Regions from separate parts of the Paraburkholderia sp. SIMBA_054 genome, predicted to be linked through region 1. Evidence: riboswitches for the same ligand, from Rfam matches in the RefSeq annotation. Region 1 holds a riboswitch; each other region holds the start of a gene.
What was found. Region 1 has a riboswitch for glycine ahead of gcvT (glycine cleavage system aminomethyltransferase GcvT). Riboswitches for the same ligand answer to the same signal wherever they lie in the genome.

Region 1 (6,577 bases):
CTCGAGTTGTGCACGATCCAGTTCCATCTGGTGCTGGAAAAGGATCCGCTGCAAGGCTGACGCACGCTGCCCGCGTGCAAACGAAAAAGGCCCGGTGACGAAGTCGTCACCGGGCCTTGCTGTTTCGGCTGCTGGTTCGGATCGCCCGCGTCACGGCGGGCGAATCCGGATTCGTCACCCGTAATCGGCCACGGGCACGCACGAGCAGAACAGGTTGCGGTCGCCGTACACGTTGTCGGCACGGCCGACGGGCGGCCAGTACTTCTTCGCGACCAGCGATGGCAACGGATACGCCGCCGTTTCGCGTGCATAACCGTGCGTCCATTCGTTCGCGACGACGACAGCCGCCGTGTGCGGCGCGTGCTTCAGCGGATTGTCTTCGCGATCGCTGCGGCCTTCCTCCACGGCGCGGATTTCGTTGCGAATCGCGATCATCGCTTCGATGAAGCGATCCAGCTCTTCCTTCGATTCCGATTCGGTCGGTTCGACCATCAGCGTGCCCGGCACCGGGAAGCTCATCGTCGGCGCGTGGAAGCCGTAGTCCATCAGGCGTTTCGCGACATCGTCGACGGAGATGCCGCTCGTTTCCTTGATGGGGCGCAGATCGAGAATGCACTCGTGCGCAACCAGCCCGCCCGGGCCCGAATACAGCACCGGGTAATGCGGCGCGAGCTTGTTCGCGACGTAGTTCGCGTTGAGGATCGCGGTTTCGGTGGCGGCCGTCAGGTTCTTCGCGCCCATCATCGCGATGTACATCCACGAGATCGGCAGGATCGATGCCGAGCCATAAGGCGCAGCGGAGACGGCACCGATGCCGTTCGCATCGCGTTCATAGCCCGTCGAGGTCTGGTTCGGCAGGAACTTCGCCAGATGCGCGCCGACGGCGACAGGGCCGACGCCCGGTCCGCCGCCGCCGTGCGGAATGCAGAACGTCTTGTGCAGGTTCAGGTGCGAGACATCGCCGCCGAACTGGCCCGGCGCCGCGAGGCCGACCATCGCGTTCATGTTCGCGCCGTCCACATAGACCTGGCCGCCGTGCGCGTGCACGATCTCGCAGACTTCGCGGATGTTCTGCTCGAACACGCCGTGCGTCGACGGGTACGTGATCATGATCGCCGCGAGCTTGTCGGCGTGTTGCGCGGCCTTCTTCTTCAGGTCTTCGATATCGACGTTGCCTTGCGCGTCGCACGCAACGACGACGACCTGCATGCCCGCCATCTGCGCCGACGCCGGGTTCGTGCCGTGCGCCGAAGCGGGAATCAGGCACACGTTACGATGACCTTCGCCGCGCGATTCGTGATACGCGTGGATGATCAGCAGACCCGCGTACTCGCCTTGCGAGCCGGCGTTCGGTTGCAGCGACACGGCCGCGTAGCCGGTTGCGGCGACCAGCATCTGTTCGAGCTGATCGATCATTTCACGGTAGCCGACGGTTTGCTCGGCGGGCGCGAACGGGTGAATCTGGCCGAACTCGGGCCACGTGACGGGCAGCATTTCCGACGTCGCGTTGAGCTTCATCGTGCACGAGCCGAGCGGAATCATCGAGCGGTCGAGCGCGAGGTCCTTGTCCGACAGGCTGCGCAGATAGCGCAGCATTTCCGTTTCCGAATGGTGACGGTTGAACACGTGGTGCGTCAGATACGCGCTTTCGCGTTCGAGCGTGGTCGGGAACGTGTTCGACGCGCCAAGCTTTGCATCGAGTTCGTCGATTTGCGGCACGGCTTCGACGAATGCAGCTTGCGCGAACGCGGCGAGCAGATCTGCGAGATCGGCGCGGGTGGTCGTTTCGTCGATCGACAGACCGACGCGCGTGTCGCTCACGTGACGCAGGTTGATGCCCTTCGCTGTCGCGGCGTCGCGCAGTGCCTGGGTGCGGGCACCCGTTTCGAACGTGAGTGTGTCGAAGAACGATTGGTTGATGAGCGTATAGCCGAGTTGCTTCGCGCCTTCCGCGAGCAGTGCGGCGATGCGGTTCACGCGTTGCGCGATCATCTTCAGGCCGCGCGGGCCGTGATAGACGGCGTACATGCTGGCCATGATCGCGAGCAGCGCTTGCGCCGTGCACACATTCGACGTCGCCTTTTCGCGGCGGATGTGCTGTTCGCGCGTTTGCAGCGCGAGACGCAGCGCGGGATTGCCTTGCGCATCGACGGTCACGCCGACCAGACGGCCCGGCATCTGGCGCTTGAATTCGTCGCGCACGGCGAGATACGCCGCATGTGGGCCGCCGAAGCCGACGGGCACGCCAAAGCGCTGCGAGTTGCCGACAGCCACGTCCGCACCCCATTCGCCCGGCGGCGTGAGCATCGTCAGCGCGAGCAGATCGGCGGCGGCGACCACGTGGCCGCCCGCTGCGTGGATCGCTTCAGCGAGTGCGCGGTAGTCGTGCACGTCGCCGTTCACGCCCGGGTATTGCAGCAGCACGCCGAACGCATTCGACGCAGCCGCATCAGCAGCCGGGCCGACCTTCACTTCGATGCCGACGGGCTTCGCGCGCGTCTTCACGACTTCGATGGTTTGCGGCAGCACGTCGTCTGCCACATAGAAAATGTTCGACTTCGGCTTGCCCACGCGTTGCAGCAGCGTCATCGCTTCGGCGGCCGCCGTCGATTCGTCGAGCAGCGACGCGTTCGAGATCGCGAGACCCGTCAGGTCGACGATCATCTGCTGATAGTTCAGCAGCGCTTCGAGACGGCCTTGCGAGATTTCCGGCTGATACGGCGTGTATGCCGTGTACCACGCCGGATTTTCGAGCACGTTGCGCAGGATGACGGCGGGCGTGTGCGTGTTGTAATAGCCTTGGCCGATGTACGAGCGGAACACCTGGTTCTTGTCCGCGAGTTCGCGCAGCGCGGCGAGCGCTTCGGCTTCGCTCTTCGGCTGGGCGAACGGGCCGAGCGGCAGCGCGTCCTGGCGGCGAATCGTCTTCGGAATCACCGCGTCCATCAACGCGGCGCGCGATGCGAAGCCGAGGGCTTCGAGCATCGACTGCTGATCGGCCGTATCCGGGCCGATATGCCGTTCGGCGAAGGCGTCATGCACTTCGAGCGCGGCGAGCGAGAGAGGAGTGCGGTTCATCAGACGATCCGGGTGTTCGAGCTTCATGGAATGTTCCTGCTGGCGCGGCGTTCTTCTGTCGTGGCGGACGCCGCGCCGGTCGTGAGTAAGTGGCTTATTCGCCGATCGACTTGCCGTACGCGGCGGCGTCCATCAGACGGTCTTCCGAGGCGCCCGCGGCCGGCTTGATCTTGAACAGCCAGTTGTCGTAGGGCGCGCTGTTCACGGCGTCCGGCGTATCGGCGACGTTCTGGTTGGCCTCGATGATCTCGCCCGACACGGGCGCGTAGATATCGGACGCCGCCTTCACCGATTCGATGACGGCGACGGTATCGCCTGCCGAGACGGTCTGGCCCAGTTGCTGCAGTTCGAAGAAGACGATGTCGCCGAGCGCTTCCTGCGCGTGGTCGGTGATGCCGACCGTCAGCGTGCCGTCCGCCTCGGTGCGGACCCATTCGTGCGATTCGGTATATTTCAGATCGGCCGGGATGCTCATCGGATGCTCCTATGCGGTAATTCGGTTAATTTAAATAGTGGGACGCACGCGACGCTTTCGTGTCTGTCTGGTGACTGTGTCGTGACGCTGATCGTATGACCGATCAGCCGACGAGCACTTTGCCGTTGCGCACGAATGGCAGTTTAACCACGCTGGCGGGAAGTGCCTTGTCACGGATCTGAACGTGGACGACGTCGCCCGGCTGCACGCCCTTCGGCACGCGCGCAAAGGCGATCGATTCCTGCATGGTCGGCGAGAACGTGCCGCTCGTGATTTCGCCGTCGCCAGCGGGCGTGACGACCTTTTGGTGCGCGCGCAGCACGCCCGCAGCCTTGCCGTTGTCCTTGTGCAGGATCAGGCCGACAAACGACGACTTCGAACCATCAGCTTCGAGCTTTGCGCGGCCGATGAAATCGCGCGGCGCGGTCAGATCGACCGTCCATGCGAGGCCGGCGTCGAGGGGCGACACGTTGTCGTCCATATCCTGGCCGTACAGGTTCATGCCGGCTTCGAGGCGCAGCGTGTCGCGCGCGCCGAGACCGGCGGGGCGCACGCCTTGCGCCTGCAGCGCGTTCCACAGCGCTTCGACGTGATCGGCGGGAACGATGATTTCGAAGCCGTCTTCGCCCGTGTAGCCGGTGCGCGCGACCGTCAGCTCGCCAAATGGCGTATCGGTGACGCGCGCGGCGTTGAACGGCTTGAGGGCTTCGCTGGCGGCGCGCGCGTGGGGCACGGTCGCCCAGACTTTTTCGCGCGCGTTCGGACCTTGCACGGCGACGATCGCGTAGTCGCGGCGCGGCGTGATGGTCAGGCCGAAGCCTTGTTCGTCATTGAGCTTGGTGAACCACGCGACGTCTTTCTCGGCCGTGCCGGCATTCACGACGACGCGGAAATGATCTTCGCCGAAGTAATAGACGATCAGATCGTCGATCACGCCGCCTTCGGGGTTGAGCAGGCAGGAGTAAAGGGCTTTGCCCGGGGCTTGCAGCTTGCCGACGTTGTTCGCCAGCGCGCGCTCGAAGAAAGCGCGCACGCACTCGCCCGTGAAATCGACGACGCACATGTGGGATACGTCGAACATGCCGGCGTCGGTGCGCACGGCGCGATGCTCTTCGATCTGCGAGCCGTAATTGACGGGCATGTCCCACCCGCCGAAGTCGACCATGCGGGCATTGAGCGCACGGTGCGTGGCGTGGAGCGGGGTGTGTTTGAGTTCGGTCATCGGGGCCTCGGGGCGTCGCTAAACAGGAAAGGCCATGCGGCGAAACCCCTCGCGGCCTGATCCCATCTCGGGCCAACGAGCGATAACTGCATGCCCCCTCTGTCCTCGATACCTGAGAGATTGCGCTGCCGTCAGCGAGTGCTGATGGGCTGGCGCGCGCCCCTTCGGTGGGCAGCCTGCGCGAGCATTCGCGCTACTGCCGCTCTCCAGAGTGCGAAAAACAGGCGCTCGTTCAAATGAGGTCGTTATGACCGGATGACGAGCGGGTTTTTCGACGCGGTCGGTCCTTTTGCCTGAGAGTTTGCGGGTGTGCCCCTTCGGCGGCGCTGGCTGCTGGACGTTCTGAAAACGACAGCGGACGGCGCGCTCTCCCGACGCGTGCGGCGAATGTACGCGAGGGGCGAAGGGATGTCAAATTGGCGCGCCGGGCTTGAGCGGGCGCGGCTGAGCCGGCGGTCGACGCGACGCCGTGGTCAAAAAAGCGCCGCTCGCGAGGCAAGGTAAGCACGCGCCGAACGGTCGGCACGGCACGTGCCACCGTCAATCAGCGGTTGATGGCCGCCGACGCCGTATCCAGTTCCTGATTCAGCACGCGCTGCTCGTCGCCCGTGAGGCCGCCGCCGTGTTGTCCGGCCATGTCGTGCGCTTCGTGGCGGATCGTATCGAGCCGGCGGTGCAGCGCGGCGCCTTCGGGCGGCGGATAGTGGCCCTGGTTCACGCGCGCGTCGACGTTGCGGCCCATGTTGTCGATGCGGCCGTCGACCTGCTCGAGGCGATGCACGGCCATTTCGTGCGGATTCGGCGCGCGAGACGGCTCGGCGAGCTGCTGCGACGGTGAGGCCACGCACGCGGCTAGCGACGAAACCAGCGCGAAACAGCCAAGCGCGCGAACGATATGCTGCATATTCCTTCCTTTCTGTTTGATCCCGAATGGATACCGGAGGGCCACGAAGGCCAACACCCTGACGGGTGGCAGCGAAATCGCCGCCACCCTGACCGCTACGCGCCTCGCCTGAATGCCAGGCGCACGCCTTCCTTCTCACTGCGATTCGCAAGCTCGATGATGGTCATGACGTCCACCGCGTCAGCCGCGCTAACCGGGAACGGCACGCCGTCATGGATCGATGCCGCCAGCGCGCGGTAGAACTCGGCGTACGCGCCGTCGCGCGTCGGCAGATCGCGCTGCACTTCCTGTTCGCCTTCCAGCACGCGCAGCGCGCCCGCTTCATTGCCGCCGCCGAAACCGGCATCGCCCGGACGCAAGCCCGCCTTCAACTGATCTTCCTGCGTGTCCAGCCCGTTCTTCACATAACTGCCGCGCGTGCCGTGGATCGTGTAGCGCGGCGCGACGATCGCCGTCAGCGCGCTCGCGTGCAGCACCACTTCATGGTTCGCGTAGCCGAGCAGCAGATGCACGTAATCCGGCGCGCTCGCATTGTCGCGGTATGCCTTCACCGTTGCATAGACCGTTTCGGGCACGCCGAACAGCGTCAATGCCTGATCGATCAGATGCGGGCCGAGATCGAACAGCAGGCCGCCGCCACGCGACGCCTCTTCGCGCCAGCGTTGCCGGATGCCCGGGCGAAAGCGGTCGAAGTGCGATTCGAAATGCGTGATGCGGCCGAGTTCGCCGCTCGCGATCAGGTCGCGCACGGTCATGAAATCGCCGTCCCAGCGACGGTTGTGGAACGGCGCGAATACCAGCCCCTTGCTTTGCGCGAGATCGGCGAGCGTACATGCATCGGCGGCGGAGAGCGTGACGGGCTTGTCGACGACGACATGCTTGCCCGCTTCGAGCGTGC
Region 2 (6,577 bases), on a different contig from region 1:
CGGCACGGATCTGGAAGCGCAACTCCGGGCGAACGGCATCGAGAAGGTCGTGCTGGCCGGTCTGACATCGCAGACCTGCATCGAAGGCACCGGCCGTCATGCGCTTGAAGCCGGCTTTCACGTGACGTTCATCACCGACGCGGTCGCCGACTTTACGGAAGCGGCGCACGAGGCCGCGCTGTCGATCTCGTATCCGACGTTCGGCCACGACGCAATGACCGTTACCGAGTTTCTCGAAGCCGTCGATTCCGTCGCCGCGTGATTCGCGGCATGACAAACCGCGTTGCCACGACCGTGGCAGCACGTTCATCCGTTGCCCGATCGCGAATCCCGGACGGGCATCTCTCCACCAGGCGACATGTATTCGACAACCACCATGGAAGAAGTCACGATCGCAATCGTATTTCATAGCGGCTTCGGCCACACCGCGCGTCAGGCGCAGGCCGTCGGCGCCGGCGTCGCGCAAACGCCCGGCGCCAGGGCGTTGCTGCTGAGCGTCGAGCAGGCGCAAGACGAATGGGCCGCGCTCGAATCCGCCGACGCGATCGTCTTCGGCGCGCCGACGTATATGGGCAGCGCGTCGGCAGCGTTCAAATCGTTCATGGACGCAAGTTCCGGCGCGTTCTTCAAGAGCGCGTGGAAAGACAAGCTGGCGGCCGGCTTCACGAACTCCGCATCGCGATCGGGCGACAAGCTCGCGACGTTGATGCAGTTCGCAATCTTCGCTGCCCAGCACGGCATGCATTGGATCAGCCTCGGCTTGCCGCCCGGCAACAACAGCACGCGCGGCAGCGAACAGGACGCGAACCGGCTGGGCTTCTTTCTGGGCGCGGCCGCCCAGTCGAACGCCGACGAAGGCGCGGACGCCGCGCCGCCGCAAGCCGACCTGGACACGGCACGACACCTTGGCCAACGTGTCGCGCAAGCGGCCATTCAGTTTGCGCGCGGACGGGCCGCGTCGCGTGAATTCGAAACCTTGTCACACGAAGGAGAACCGTCTTGACGGCTTACATGATTTTCACGCGCGAAAGCACGCAGGACCAGGCGGCGCTCGACGCATACCGCTCGAAGGTGCGTGACACCTTCGACGGATACACGCACAAGGTGCTCGCCGCGAATGGCACGCAACAGGTGCTGGAAGGCGATCCAGCTGAAGCGACCGTCGTGCTCGAATTTCCGTCGCTCACGGCGGCCCGCGCCTGGTACGACAGCGATGCGTATCAGCAAGTCGCGCAGCACAGGCTCACAGGATCACGTCACCGTGTCGTGCTGATCGAAGGACTTTGAAACGGCAGCGCCGTCACTTCGCTGCAATGCAAAAAGCCAGTAACCCCGACGTCACCTCGTCGATGATCTGCTTCATCTCCGGATACGGCGGATGGAACGGCGTCGGATTGTCGGGGCTGCCCCATTCGATCGTATACGAGAACACCTTCGCCTTCTTCGCATCGACGATGTGACGGCTGAATGCATAGTCGTCGGACGTGCCCGCCGTCGGATACAGGCTCATCGACTGCTCCGTCTTGTAGACGCGGCCGCGCGAAGCCTTGATCGCGTCGCGCATTTCGTGCGCGAGATCGACGGCGATCTTCTTGTCCGCTGTCGCGATGTACTCGCGATACGCCTTGTCGTTGGCAATGCCGCGCTTGCCGTCGTACGCGGCATTCTGGAAGTTCATGTCGGGGTGACCGCTCTGGTTCTCGTCGTCGCCCCAGTTGTACAGAATGTCCTCCGAATAGCTGTGCAGATCGACGAAATAGCGGATGTTCGGGTAGGTGTCGAACATCCACACGGCGTTCTTCGTTTCCGGCTCCGATTCGGCGGCGGGACCGATATACACCTCGTAGTCGCAGGGATCGGTGGAATTGGCGATCGGACTTTCGGGATCGAAGTACTGCGGGAAATTCCACAGAAAATTGTAGTTGCGGTTGATATCGACGCCGCAGCATTGCGGCTTGCTATGCCCCGCAGGCGCGGGCCGGCGGTTCTTGCGCCACATCGACTCGGTCGACATGCTGTAGTGGCGGCCATCGGGATTCGCCTGCGGAAACACGTACAGGTCTTTGCTTTCGATCACATGCTTGATGTCCGCCGCCTTGAACGTACGGCTGCCGATCTTGATCGGTTTGTGCGTGGTGTACGCGTTGGCGAGCAGTTGCACGAAATGGATCAGGATATCCGGGCTTCCCCATTCGCGCGCGTGCACGCCGCCAAGGAAATAGATGCCGGGACGCCCCGCTGCGCTGCCTTTGCCGATTTTCAACGCGTGGCAGCTGCGCTTTTCCCAGGTTGGATGAGGCAGCTTGATCAGCTTCGTGAACGCATCATTGGGCGCATTGCTTGCGGCGGCAAGCGCCGCCTCGATTTGCGCAACATCGAGATAGCCGGTTCCCGCCGCGACGGATAACGCATCCAGCGCGTGCGGCGCGGCCAGTTGCGCGCGCGTCTCGGCCTGGCGCACCTTGCCTTGCGCTTCGGCGTCCTCCAGCCGTTCGACCTGGTAGCCGTCCGCTTCGAGCGCCTTGATCTGCGCATTGGTGGCGTGCGCGTCGACGCGATAGCCGCCGTGGACCTTCTCGATCGTATGGCGCGCGACCGTAACCTTATGCTTCGTCACGAGATCGGCCAATGCGGCCTGATCTTTTCCTGTGATGCGTGCGTGGTAGCGGGACATGTTCGTTCTCCGGTCAGACGGGCCGGTCCAGACGGTCCGGTCCTTCTAACCGAGAACGGCGGACGCGGCGGACATTTCAATCGTCCCGCCGCAGCCCTTGCGCTTCACTTCAGATCGACAGTCACGAAACTGCGTGCATGGTTACGCTGGATCAGCAGCGCCGCCTTCTTCCCCGCCTTCGCCGCGAGCGCCGCCAGTTCATCCTGCGATGCAACCAGCGTGCCGTTCAGCGACAACACCACATCGCCCGGCTTGATGCCGGCCGTGCCCGCCGTCCCCGACACGTCCTCGACCATCAGCCCTTCGGCGAGGCCCGTCGAGCGCCGTTCGTCGTCCGTCAGCGGATGCATGCTGAGGCCGAGATGATCCAGCGGCCCGACATCGCTCACGCCCGTGCTCGCGTATTGCGCCGATGGCGTCAGGTTAACCATGATCGTCATCTGCTTGCGATTACGAATCAGCTTCACAGGGACTTTCGTGCCCGACTGCGGCACCGCATCCTGATCGGTGAGATCCGCGCTGTGCTCGACGGGCTTGTCGCCGATCTGCACGATCACGTCGCCGGGCTTCAGCTTGCTCGTGGCGGCGGGACTGCCGGGCTCGACGGCAATCACCAGTACGCCCGCCGCGCGCGGCAGACCGAACGCGCCGGCAAGGCCCGGATCGACGTCCTGCACCTGCATGCCGAACGCACCGTGCGCGGCGTCTGCGTCCTGAGACTTTGACTGCGCCTGCAACTGCGCGCGCACCTTGTTTGCCATCGCGATCGGGATGGCAAAAGTCAGACTCTGGAAACGATCGCCGTCGGCGTAAACCTGCACGTGTATGCCGACCACTTCCCCCGCGCGATTGAACACCGGGCCGCCCGAGTTGTCGGGATTCAATGCGCCGTTGGTCTGGAAGAACGGAAACGTCGTGCCATCGGACAGCGTGCGGGACGTCGCGCTGACGATGCCCGCCGTCACCGTGTTCTGATAGCTATCCGGTGAGCCGATCGTCAGCACCTGTTCGCCGACGCGCACCCGCGTCGAATCGCCGAGCTTGACGACAGGCAGCTTCGTCGCTTCGATCTGGATCACGGCGACATCGCTTGGGCCATCGACGGCGACGACTTTTGCCTTGAACTCGCGCCGGTCAGTGAGGCGCACCGTCACGTCATCGGAGCCGTCGACGACATGGGCCGTCGTCAGAATCAAGCCGTTGGGGCTGACGATGAAGCCCGAGCCCACACCCGACATTGCACGCGGTGAGCTGCCCTGCCCGTCTTGCGACTGCGGCATGGCCTGCCGGAAGAACGCGAACAGCGGGTCGTCACCGTCGATCGCTTCGGAGCTCGCGCCCGAAGCGGGCGCCGGCGACGCAGCTGGCGCCGGCTGCGTTGCCACCGCCAGCGCCTTCTCCGGCAGGATCGCGCGGATGTTCACGACGGCGGGTCCGTAGCGCTCGACGATTGCCGGGAAGTCGAGCGGCGCGCTCGCATTCCCGGGCGCCATTCGCTTCTCTTTCACTGGCGCGGACGCAGGCGACGGCGCGGAAGCAGGCGCAACATGCGGTGCTATCGCTTCGGCGTTGGCGTAGGGGTATCCGGTGAGGCAGGCCGTTGTCACGGCGGTGCAAAACCAGGTGCGGAATAGAGTTGAGTGAAACACAGCGCACCTCCATGGCGTTAGTTATGCCTGGCACTGTGAAGACATTATTTAGCGCGTGGCGGCCGGCGACTGTGACATAGCACACCGAAGAGTTCGAAAAGAAAGAGAACCCATCCGGCCGACGCAAACCATATCGCATCGCAATCCAACCGCGAGCGCAGACGGATGCGATCGACCCTCGATGTCTGTCTGGGTGGATCGAAGTCGACGTGAGATTCAGTTGCATGTTTGCCCGCAATGGACAATCAGGGACGCGAACGGTTGACCCGTTCGTCCTGATTCATTTATAGAAAGCGGGCAGCAAAATTGCAGCGAGTACAAATCCTGGCGTGCGCCGATGGTGGCTCTGCCGGTACGCTGGTAGTCCGCGCTGATAGTTCGCGCTGGCAATTCGACAAGCGTTAGTCGCTACGCCGTCGTGACGCGATTACTGTCACGCAAAACGCGTCATCCATTTGTGTCAGTTGTGCGTCGATGATGCGGGCGGCCAAACGCTCGCGGCAGCGCATGTTCGAAAACGCTCATGTCCGCTGCTTCGCGTTTCGACTTCGAAAGTCGAGGCCGCCCGCCTGCGTGTTTCGTCAGCTACGCGCGCCCATCATGTCGACGCCGACAACGCCTGCGCGACGCCCTCCGCCGTCGCCGCCGACAGCGTCCATCCGTGCAGCGCCGGCTCGATCGAACGGATTTCGTCTGGCGTGACAGAGCGCCGCTCGAGCCCGCCTTCGCGCAGCAGCGCGTTGACCTTCAGCGCGGACTCATACTCCTTGCGCGCCGCGTAGAAGTGCAGGATGCCGCGCCGTTCGAGATCGAAGTCGATGCCTTCCCGCGCTGCAATGCCGAACAGATGTTCGCGCGCGGCAATGGCACGCCGCACCGTCTCGATCGTGTTCGCGCGGTAGTGCGGAATCTGCCGCGTGAACATCCAGCGCAGCCCCTTGATGATGGTGGCGCGGCTGTTCCAGACTTCGGCGTTGCTCGCCGACAGTTGTCCGCCGTTGGTAAACGAGGTTTCCATCGCCGCGTAGCGGTGACGCTCGAAGACGGTGACGCGATAGCCGCGTTGCGCGAGGGCGTTAGCGGTCGTGACGCCGGTGATCCCGGCGCCGATGATGGCGATTCGTGAGATGACATGGTCCAGTGTTCGTTGAGCATCGCCGGCCGCGCTTCGTGCTGCTGCCGGCGCCGATGCCCCATCTGTCCATGTACCTGAGCGTTTCGCCCGCGCGCCGCGAATGGCGTGGGCTCCCCTTCGGTGGGCGCGCGTGGCGCCGCTCTCCAGATGTTCCGGCTGCACGGTCCTTTTGCCTGAGAGTTTCCGGGGCGGTTGCTCCGTCGGCGTCGTCGCTGGGGACGATCTCTCCCGTGCTGCGTGGTGGAACAGTGCGACCTTACCGAAGCAAAAAGAACCGGGCAAGCCCCCAACTTCCGGGCAACGATCCACCGTGGGTTCAGTCCGCCGTCAGGTCGGCGCGCGGCGCAGCCGGGGAGAAACCTCTTCGGAAGTATTCGATCGTGAAGTCCACGAAGGTGCGCACTTTCGCCGACACATGGCGCCGGCCGGGATAGACGAGCGACAATTCCTTGAGACCGTTGGTCACCCGATACTCAGCAAGGACACGCAGCAACGCGCCGCTCGCAATGTCGCCGACGACGTAGTCCTCAGGCAGGATAGCGAGACCCATGTCGGCGAGTACCAGTTGCCGCAGCATGATCATGCTATTGACCCTGCACACGGAGTCGAGATTCAAGGTCTCCTCGCGACCGTCGGCGCTCGCGAATGACCACTCGGTTCCATGCATATCTCGCGAAGGCGCGAGGAAACTGTGCGATGCAAGCTGTTCGAGCGAGGTCGGCGCGCCGTGCCGTTCGATATAGCCGGTAGACGCGACCACGATGGGCCGCACCGACAGCACAGGACGCTTCACCAGCGTGCTGCCGTTCACCTGCCACGATGCGACGATGCCGACGTCGAACCCGTCTTCGACGAGATCGACGGACTGATGCAATAGCGTGACGTCCAGCTTCACCTTCGGATGACGTATCCGGTAGCGGTGCAGCAAAGGCGCTAGCGCCGCGAGTGAAAACGAGGCCGCCGCCGCGACCTTGAGCGTGCCCGTGGGCTCGCCCGCTTCTTCTGTCACGGCCGATTCCATCGAATCCAGCAGCTCCAGCAGTTGCTGGCACCCCCTTGCATAGGCGCGGCCCGCTTCCGTCAGCGAAACGCTACGCGTCGTGCGATTGACGAGGCGCG
Region 3 (6,577 bases), on a different contig from region 1:
ATCGATGTCATGTCCAGGTACGGGCTGGTGCCAGCGCCACCACCCCAATGAAACCTGGGTGTTGGACGTTCAGGGGTCGGCCAACAACCGCCGTGCAAATCGTTGTCTCCGACGTCCGTTTTCGGTTTCGCTACAGACGTCGGAGAACCTCTGCCTCGTTAAGCCTCATTCGAAATCACCGGATGCATGTCGACCGAAGTGCCGTCACTTCTTTGCCAACGCACTGTCGCAAGCACCGAGGCAAATACCATCAACCCACCTCCGACCCATCCCCAGACAGACAGGTGCTCCCCGAGCCACGCATACGCGAACAGCGCACCAAACGCCGGTTCACTGCCCATCAGCAATGCTACGCGCGTTGGGCTACTGCGCTTGACGGCAAAGTTCTGCGCGAAGAATGCAAACAGCGTGCACGCAGACACCAGATAGCCGATGCTCATCCAGAAGCTGCCATGCCCAGCTAGCGTTGGCAGTGCAGGCCACGGCTGCGACGGACACACCAGCGCTGCGATGACACTGCCGAACGCGACGGTGCCCGCCTGAACCGCCGTCACCGACAACGGAGCGAGCGTCGAGTCGCGCATCACACGCCCCGTCACGCACATCATCACCGCGCGGAGCAGCGCAGCCAGAAGAATCAGCGCATCGCCTGCAGTCGGAATGAACACGCCACCACTCACCAACGTGGCGCCGGCCAACGACACTACGACGGCGATACCCTCAACGTGCGACGGCTTTCTATGCAGCAGCGCCCATTCGACGAGCGGCGTGAGTACGACACACAAACTGATGAGAAACGCTGCGTTCGAAGCACGGGTCAACGATATTCCAAATGTCTCGGCCAACAGGATGCTGAGCAGTAGCGCACCCGTGCCGAGCGTGCCGATCAGTTCGGACGCCTTCGCTCGCCGGAGCGAACGCAACGCGGGCGACAGCACGACAAACGTCAGCCCAAAGCGCAGCGCCAACAGCCCCAGCACGGGATAGAACGCGAGCGCGCCTTTCGCGACCCCATAGCTTGTGCCCCACACCATCGCGACCGCGAGCAGCATCAGGTCGGAGATCCAGAGCAAGCGCTTTTGTTTCGACATGGCGGACCTTCAATCTCGATTCGAACAGTCCAGATTGTCGAGTATTGCGTGCAAAACTATAATTGGGTCTCGCGGAACATCTTTTATGTCACAGATGCACAGATGCGTTCGGCCGGTGTGAGCACGACAAATGAATCCCAATGAGCTTTTTGCACTGTTGCCGGACATGGCGACTTTTGCCCGCGTCGTCGACGCAGGCAACTTCTCGGAGGCCGCGCGCCAGCTGGGCAGCACGCCGTCGACGGTAAGCCGGCAGATCAAGCGCCTGGAAGAGGCGCTTGGCACGCGCTTGCTGGAGCGGTCGACGCGCAGCGTCCGGGTCACGGATTCGGGCGCGCAGGTCTACCGGTATTGCCGCGACATGGTGGGCGCGGCGTCAGGTGCCGTCGATGTCGCGGGACAAGTGGTTGGCGAGCCGCGTGGCAAGGTGAGCGTCAGCGCACCGGTTGCATTCGCCAAGTCCGTCATCCATCCGCTGATCCCGGGATTTCTACGTAGCTTGCCGGACGTGGACGTCCAGTTGATCTTCGCCGACCGCGAAGTCGATCCGCTGCGTGATGACGTCGATATGGTGATCCGCCTGACCCGTTCGCCTCCGTTGGGCCTGGCCGCCCGGCGGCTCGGAACCGTGAAGTGGTTGCTATGCGCGTCGCCCGCTTATCTCAACGTGCATGGGACACCCGTCGTGCCACGCGATCTCAGCCGGCACGAATGCCTGTATCTCGGAGAAACGGTTGACGACAATCGATGGCATTTCCGGCGCGGCACCGAGACGCAGTCGCTGGAAGTAAGAGGGCGCTATATCGCCAATCATGCGGGCGCCCGCCTTGAGGCTGCGTTGCAGGATCTGGGCATTGCGGGCTTGCCCGACTTCGCCGCTACAGAGGCACTGCAGCAAGGCAGCCTCGTTCAGGTGCTCGTCGACTGGGAATTCGAGGCGCGCTCTTACATGGGTCCCGTCTGGCTGCTGTATCCGCCTAACCGTTTCCTTCCGTCGAAGGTGCGAGCGTTGATCGACTACCTCGCAAGCCACCTGCATGACGCTGTGGATGAGTGAGCGGTCTCGCGCTACGTCATGTTTGACCGTGACGCGGTGCGGGAAATTCGAATGGGATGGGTTGGTCAGCCGGAATGGGCGACCTGCTAAAACTCGAGACCCCGCGCCGCGCGGGGCCTGTGCTGTCGGCTGGAAACGCTTATCAGACGTTGACCGGCAGGCCTGTTCGCTTTCTCGCGGGCTTCACGCTCATTAAGTTGGGCATACTATTGGCCACGAGTTCTGCAACAGCTTCCGCAGTCGCTGCCGAGAGGGTCCACCCCAAATGCCCGTGCCCAGTGTTGTAGAAAATATTGCGTCGGCGACCGGAGCCCACTTTGGGCAGCATGCCCGGCAGCATGGGGCGCAGGCCAGCCCACGGAATGACGCGCGCCGTCGACATACCCGGAAAATGCGTGCGTGTCCAATTGACGAGGGGCTGGATTCGATCCGAACGGATGTCACGGTTCAGGCCGTTCAACTCAGCCGTTCCAGCAACACGGAAGCGATCGACGCCGAGACGGCTGGTCACAATCTTGGCGTTGTCGTCAAGCAGGCTGACCCAAGGCGCGGCGTGTTGGCTTTTTGTGTCTTCGAGGCAGACCGTGATCGAATAACCCTTCACCGGATAGACGTTCACGTGGTCTCCCACATACGCGGCTAGCGCACGACTTCCGACACCCGCACAAATCACTACCCGGTCGAAGCTTTCCGTATCAGTCTGACTTTCGTGCGCGAAAGCAATCCTCAATTCACCCTCTGCGGCCTCGGAAATGGACTGCACGCTCGTGTCGTAGCGGAACTCGACACCCAAACGCACGCAGGCTTCAGCAAGACCACGCGTGAACTTGTGAATGTCACCGGTCGAATCCGACTCGGTGAAGAAGCCGCCGTGGAACTGCCCGTGAAGCGCCGGCTCGAGGGCGCGGATTTCGTCGGGTGTCACCGGGCGCCGGTCAAGACCTCCTTCACTTAGCAATGCATTGACCTTTGTCGCGGCGTCGAACTCCTTGCGGGTGGCATAGAAATGCAAGATGCCACGTCGTTCCAGGTCGAAATCGATGTGCTCCCGCTCCGCGATCGAGAACATGTGCTCACGTGCAGCGATGGCTAGCCGCACCGTTTCGATCGTGTTGCTGCGATAGTTCGGAATCTGGCGCAGGAACTCGCCGATCCAGCTGTACTTGTGCCAACTCGGTCTCGGATTCATGAGGAGCGGAGCGTCGCGGCTAAACATCCAACGCAGGCCTTTCAGCACCGTGGAGCGGCTGTTCCAGACCTCAGCGTTGCTGGCCGATAGTTGACCGCCGTTGGCAAATGACGTTTCCATTGCCGCATAGCGATGACGTTCGAGAACGGTGACGCGGTAACCGCGCCGGGCGAGGGCATAAGCAGTGGTGACGCCCGTAATTCCGGCGCCAATGATGGCAATATGGGACATGACATGGTCCAGTGTTAGTTGAGCATCGCCGGCCGATGATTACCGGCGTCAATGCCCCATCTGTCCATGTACCTGAGAGTTTCGCTAATACCGGTTACGGTAATAGCTCCCCTTCGGTGGGCGCGCATGCGCCGCTCTCCAGATGTTCTCGCTGCACGGTCCTTTTGCCTGAGAGTTTCCGGGGCGGTTGCTCCGTCGGCGTCGTCGCGGGTGGACGATCTCTCCCGTGCTTCGTTGTAGAACAGCGCAAGGCTACTACCTCAAAGAAACGACAGCAAGTCTTTTCAAATAGACGGCAGTCAACTTCCCGCCCGGGTGCGTAGCGGCTCTATCGCGATCTGGATGTGTCCAGAAATGCTTCGGATTTTCCCGAAGTGCGTTTCTGATTTTTGGCATTTTTCCGTCGAATTTGTTTGCATAGACTCCGTTCCAGATGCACCGCCTGCCTGTCACAACGGACGACGCCGCGGCGGTGACGAGGGCGCCTGGTGCGCCGCACCTATCTGAACGAACAACAGGACGAGTGCCATATCATGTCTGAAAACAGTTACGAAACCGGTCGCCTCAATTTGCCCTTTGTTGGAATCTGCACGTTCGCGAAGTCTCCGCTGTGTCTTGACTGGGACAAAATCGATGCGGATGTCGCGGTGATGGGCGCTCCTTTCGACTGCGGTACGCAGTGGCGGGCGGGTGCAAGGTTCGGTCCGCGTTCGATCCGGGATGCATCGACGCTGTTCTCATTCGGACACGGCGGCGCGTACGACTTCGAAGACGACGTCGTCTACTTGCCCAGCAACGAAGTTCGCATTGTCGATATCGGTGATGCGGACATGGTGCACACCAACACGGAGAAGAGTCACGCCAACATCGAGTACGGCGTGCGCAAGATCCTGGCGGCTGGGGCGTTGCCGGTGGTGATGGGAGGCGATCACTCGATCAACATTCCGTGCATCAATGCGTTCGAAGGTCAGGAGCCGTTTCACATCGTCCATATCGACGCCCACCTCGATTTCGTCGACGAGCGCCATGGTGTGCGCCATGGTCACGGTAATCCGCTGCGGCGCGCGGCGGAAAAAAGCGTGGTATCGGGCATGACGCAAATCGGCATCCGCAACGTGTCGTCTACTGCGCGCGAAGGTTATGCCCAGGCACGCGAGATGGGCTCGGACATTATCTCGGTGCGCGACCTTCGACGCCTCGGCATCCAGGGCGTCCTGGACCGTATCCCGAAGGGCGTGCGCTATTACCTGACCATCGATATCGATGGCTTCGATCCGTCGATCGCGCCCGGCACGGGCACGCCGAGCCACGGCGGCCTGCTGTATTACGAAGGACTCGAACTCTTCGCTGGCCTTGCTGAGCAGGGTGACGTGATTGGCATCGACCTCGTGGAAGTCGCACCTGACTACGATCATTCGGGCTCGACGTCGATCCTGGCGGCGCAACTGCTGCTGAATACGATTGGCCGCGTGATGCATCAACGCAAAGTCAAACGAAACCTGTCCCGTTGAGTTCTCGTTAGCTATTTGCTGCTGCGTGCGGCCCGGTTGACTTTCCTGGCCGCCGCTCGCAGCTGGTTGCAAAAAGCCTGCACGACGCGCGCCGATTCAGCGCCTTTGCGCGTGATGATCTGAAAGTCCAGATGTGTCACATAGTGCTCAGGATCGATGCGTGCCAGTAGTCCACCGTCGACCCAAGGCTGCGCATAGTGAGGCGGCAGAAAGCCCACATAGTTGCCCGACAGGATGAGCATCGCGCGGCCTTCGACGTTGTCGACCGAGGCCGCGGCCTGTGCCATGTGCAGCAGCTTGAGCTCCTGGCTGCCGAGGTAAGCACGCGCAGCGAGGCGTTGTTTGCCAAGCACCGACAACGGGACACGGCCGCCCGCCCGCTCGTATAACGAGTGGGTCGATGCGCAGTAGAGCCCCTGCTCCTCTCTATAAAGTGGCAAGTAGTCGAGACCGGGAATCTGCGCGGGGAATGGCCCCACGGCCAGATGCAGGCGCCCGTCCAGCACGTGCTGCTCCATGCTGCCAGGTGTGTCGATCTGCACATGCAGACGGACGTCGGGCGCCATCTGGCCGAACTCCCGGATCGCTGTCGGCAGCGGCGAGTATTTGTCGGTCAACGTTGCTTCGATCATGCCGAAGCGCAATACACCGGAAAGCTGATTGCGCAACGTACCTGCTTCCATCTGAAACGTATCGACCGCACCGAGCAGACGCTGTGCGGCGGCGTGCAGCTCCGCCCCTTCATCTGTTAGCCGGAAACCCGCGCGTCCGCGCTCACACAGTCGTAGTCCGAGGCGTGTCTCCAGCTGCGACATGTATTCGCTGATGCTCGATGCGCCAATGTTGAGAATCGGTTGCGCTGCGGCGAAGCCGCCGCAACGGACGATGGTTTCGAAGATCCGCAACAGCTTGAGATCTGTGTCCTGAACTTGCATCGTGCGGTCCCTCGGTTACTTCGGAAATTACCGAAATGTGTTTCATCAATGGTGCATTTTATTGGGGAATTTGGCTACACAGAATTGCTGTCAACTGCACTGCCGTGGGTTCCATGAAGGCAAACGGACAGTGGGGTCCGATGGGAAGTTTTCCAGGCCAAAGCGCAACGCGTCCGCCACCTCCGGAGGCAGGGCGATTTGATACTTCACGATGTGAGGAGAGCACGATGAAAAAATTGCACGCAGGTGCATGGTTGACCGCAGTCGCCTTGAGCATGGTGTCGGCGCACGCGGCGACGGAGGAGCAGGTGGTGAAAATCGGCTTGACGGGACCCTTGACTGGCCCGCAGGCCGCCATTGGCAAGGACGATGAAAACGGCGTCAGGATGGCGATCGAGCGTCTGAATGCCCAAGGGCTAGTGATCGGCGGTCGGAAGACCCGTTTCGAACTGGTCTCGCAAGACGATGCCGCCGATCCGCGTACCGGTATGACGGTTGCGCAGCGCCTCGTCGACGACAACGTGAAGGTCATCTTTGGGCCTTTCAATTCGGGCGTCGCGATT

Region 2: it holds a riboswitch for glycine, as region 1 does, so the genes downstream of both, SB822_RS10250 (FAD-dependent oxidoreductase) here and gcvT (glycine cleavage system aminomethyltransferase GcvT) in region 1, are expected to answer to the same signal.
Region 3: it holds a riboswitch for glycine, as region 1 does, so the genes downstream of both, SB822_RS18755 (D-amino acid dehydrogenase) here and gcvT (glycine cleavage system aminomethyltransferase GcvT) in region 1, are expected to answer to the same signal.

What each region holds. Positions count from the first base shown of each region.
Region 1 covers NZ_JAWRXV010000006.1:257,970-264,546, forward strand. Annotated here, with positions in the region: gene SB822_RS09965 (methyltransferase domain-containing protein) at 1-60, shown strand, start outside; gene gcvP (aminomethyl-transferring glycine dehydrogenase) at 175-3,105, opposite strand; gene gcvH (glycine cleavage system protein GcvH) at 3,173-3,553, opposite strand; gene gcvT (glycine cleavage system aminomethyltransferase GcvT) at 3,657-4,775, opposite strand; glycine riboswitch at 4,865-4,995, opposite strand; glycine riboswitch at 5,046-5,159, opposite strand; gene SB822_RS09985 (hypothetical protein) at 5,320-5,679, opposite strand; gene SB822_RS09990 (oxidoreductase) at 5,775-6,577, opposite strand, start outside.
Region 2 covers NZ_JAWRXV010000007.1:6,752-13,328, forward strand. Annotated here, with positions in the region: gene SB822_RS10225 (cysteine hydrolase family protein) at 1-262, shown strand, start outside; gene SB822_RS10230 (flavodoxin family protein) at 377-1,003, shown strand; gene SB822_RS10235 (DUF1330 domain-containing protein) at 1,000-1,287, shown strand; gene SB822_RS10240 (M14 family metallopeptidase) at 1,301-2,674, opposite strand; gene SB822_RS10245 (trypsin-like peptidase domain-containing protein) at 2,779-4,323, opposite strand; partial or broken gene SB822_RS10250 (FAD-dependent oxidoreductase) at 4,982-5,452, opposite strand; glycine riboswitch at 5,610-5,699, opposite strand; gene SB822_RS10255 (LysR family transcriptional regulator) at 5,775-6,577, opposite strand, start outside.
Region 3 covers NZ_JAWRXV010000014.1:77,220-83,796, forward strand. Annotated here, with positions in the region: gene SB822_RS18740 (cupin domain-containing protein) at 1-51, shown strand, start outside; gene SB822_RS18745 (DMT family transporter) at 159-1,091, opposite strand; gene SB822_RS18750 (LysR family transcriptional regulator) at 1,222-2,148, shown strand; gene SB822_RS18755 (D-amino acid dehydrogenase) at 2,291-3,568, opposite strand; glycine riboswitch at 3,715-3,805, opposite strand; gene speB (agmatinase) at 4,102-5,079, shown strand; gene SB822_RS18765 (LysR family transcriptional regulator) at 5,091-6,014, opposite strand; gene SB822_RS18770 (branched-chain amino acid ABC transporter substrate-binding protein) at 6,242-6,577, shown strand, end outside.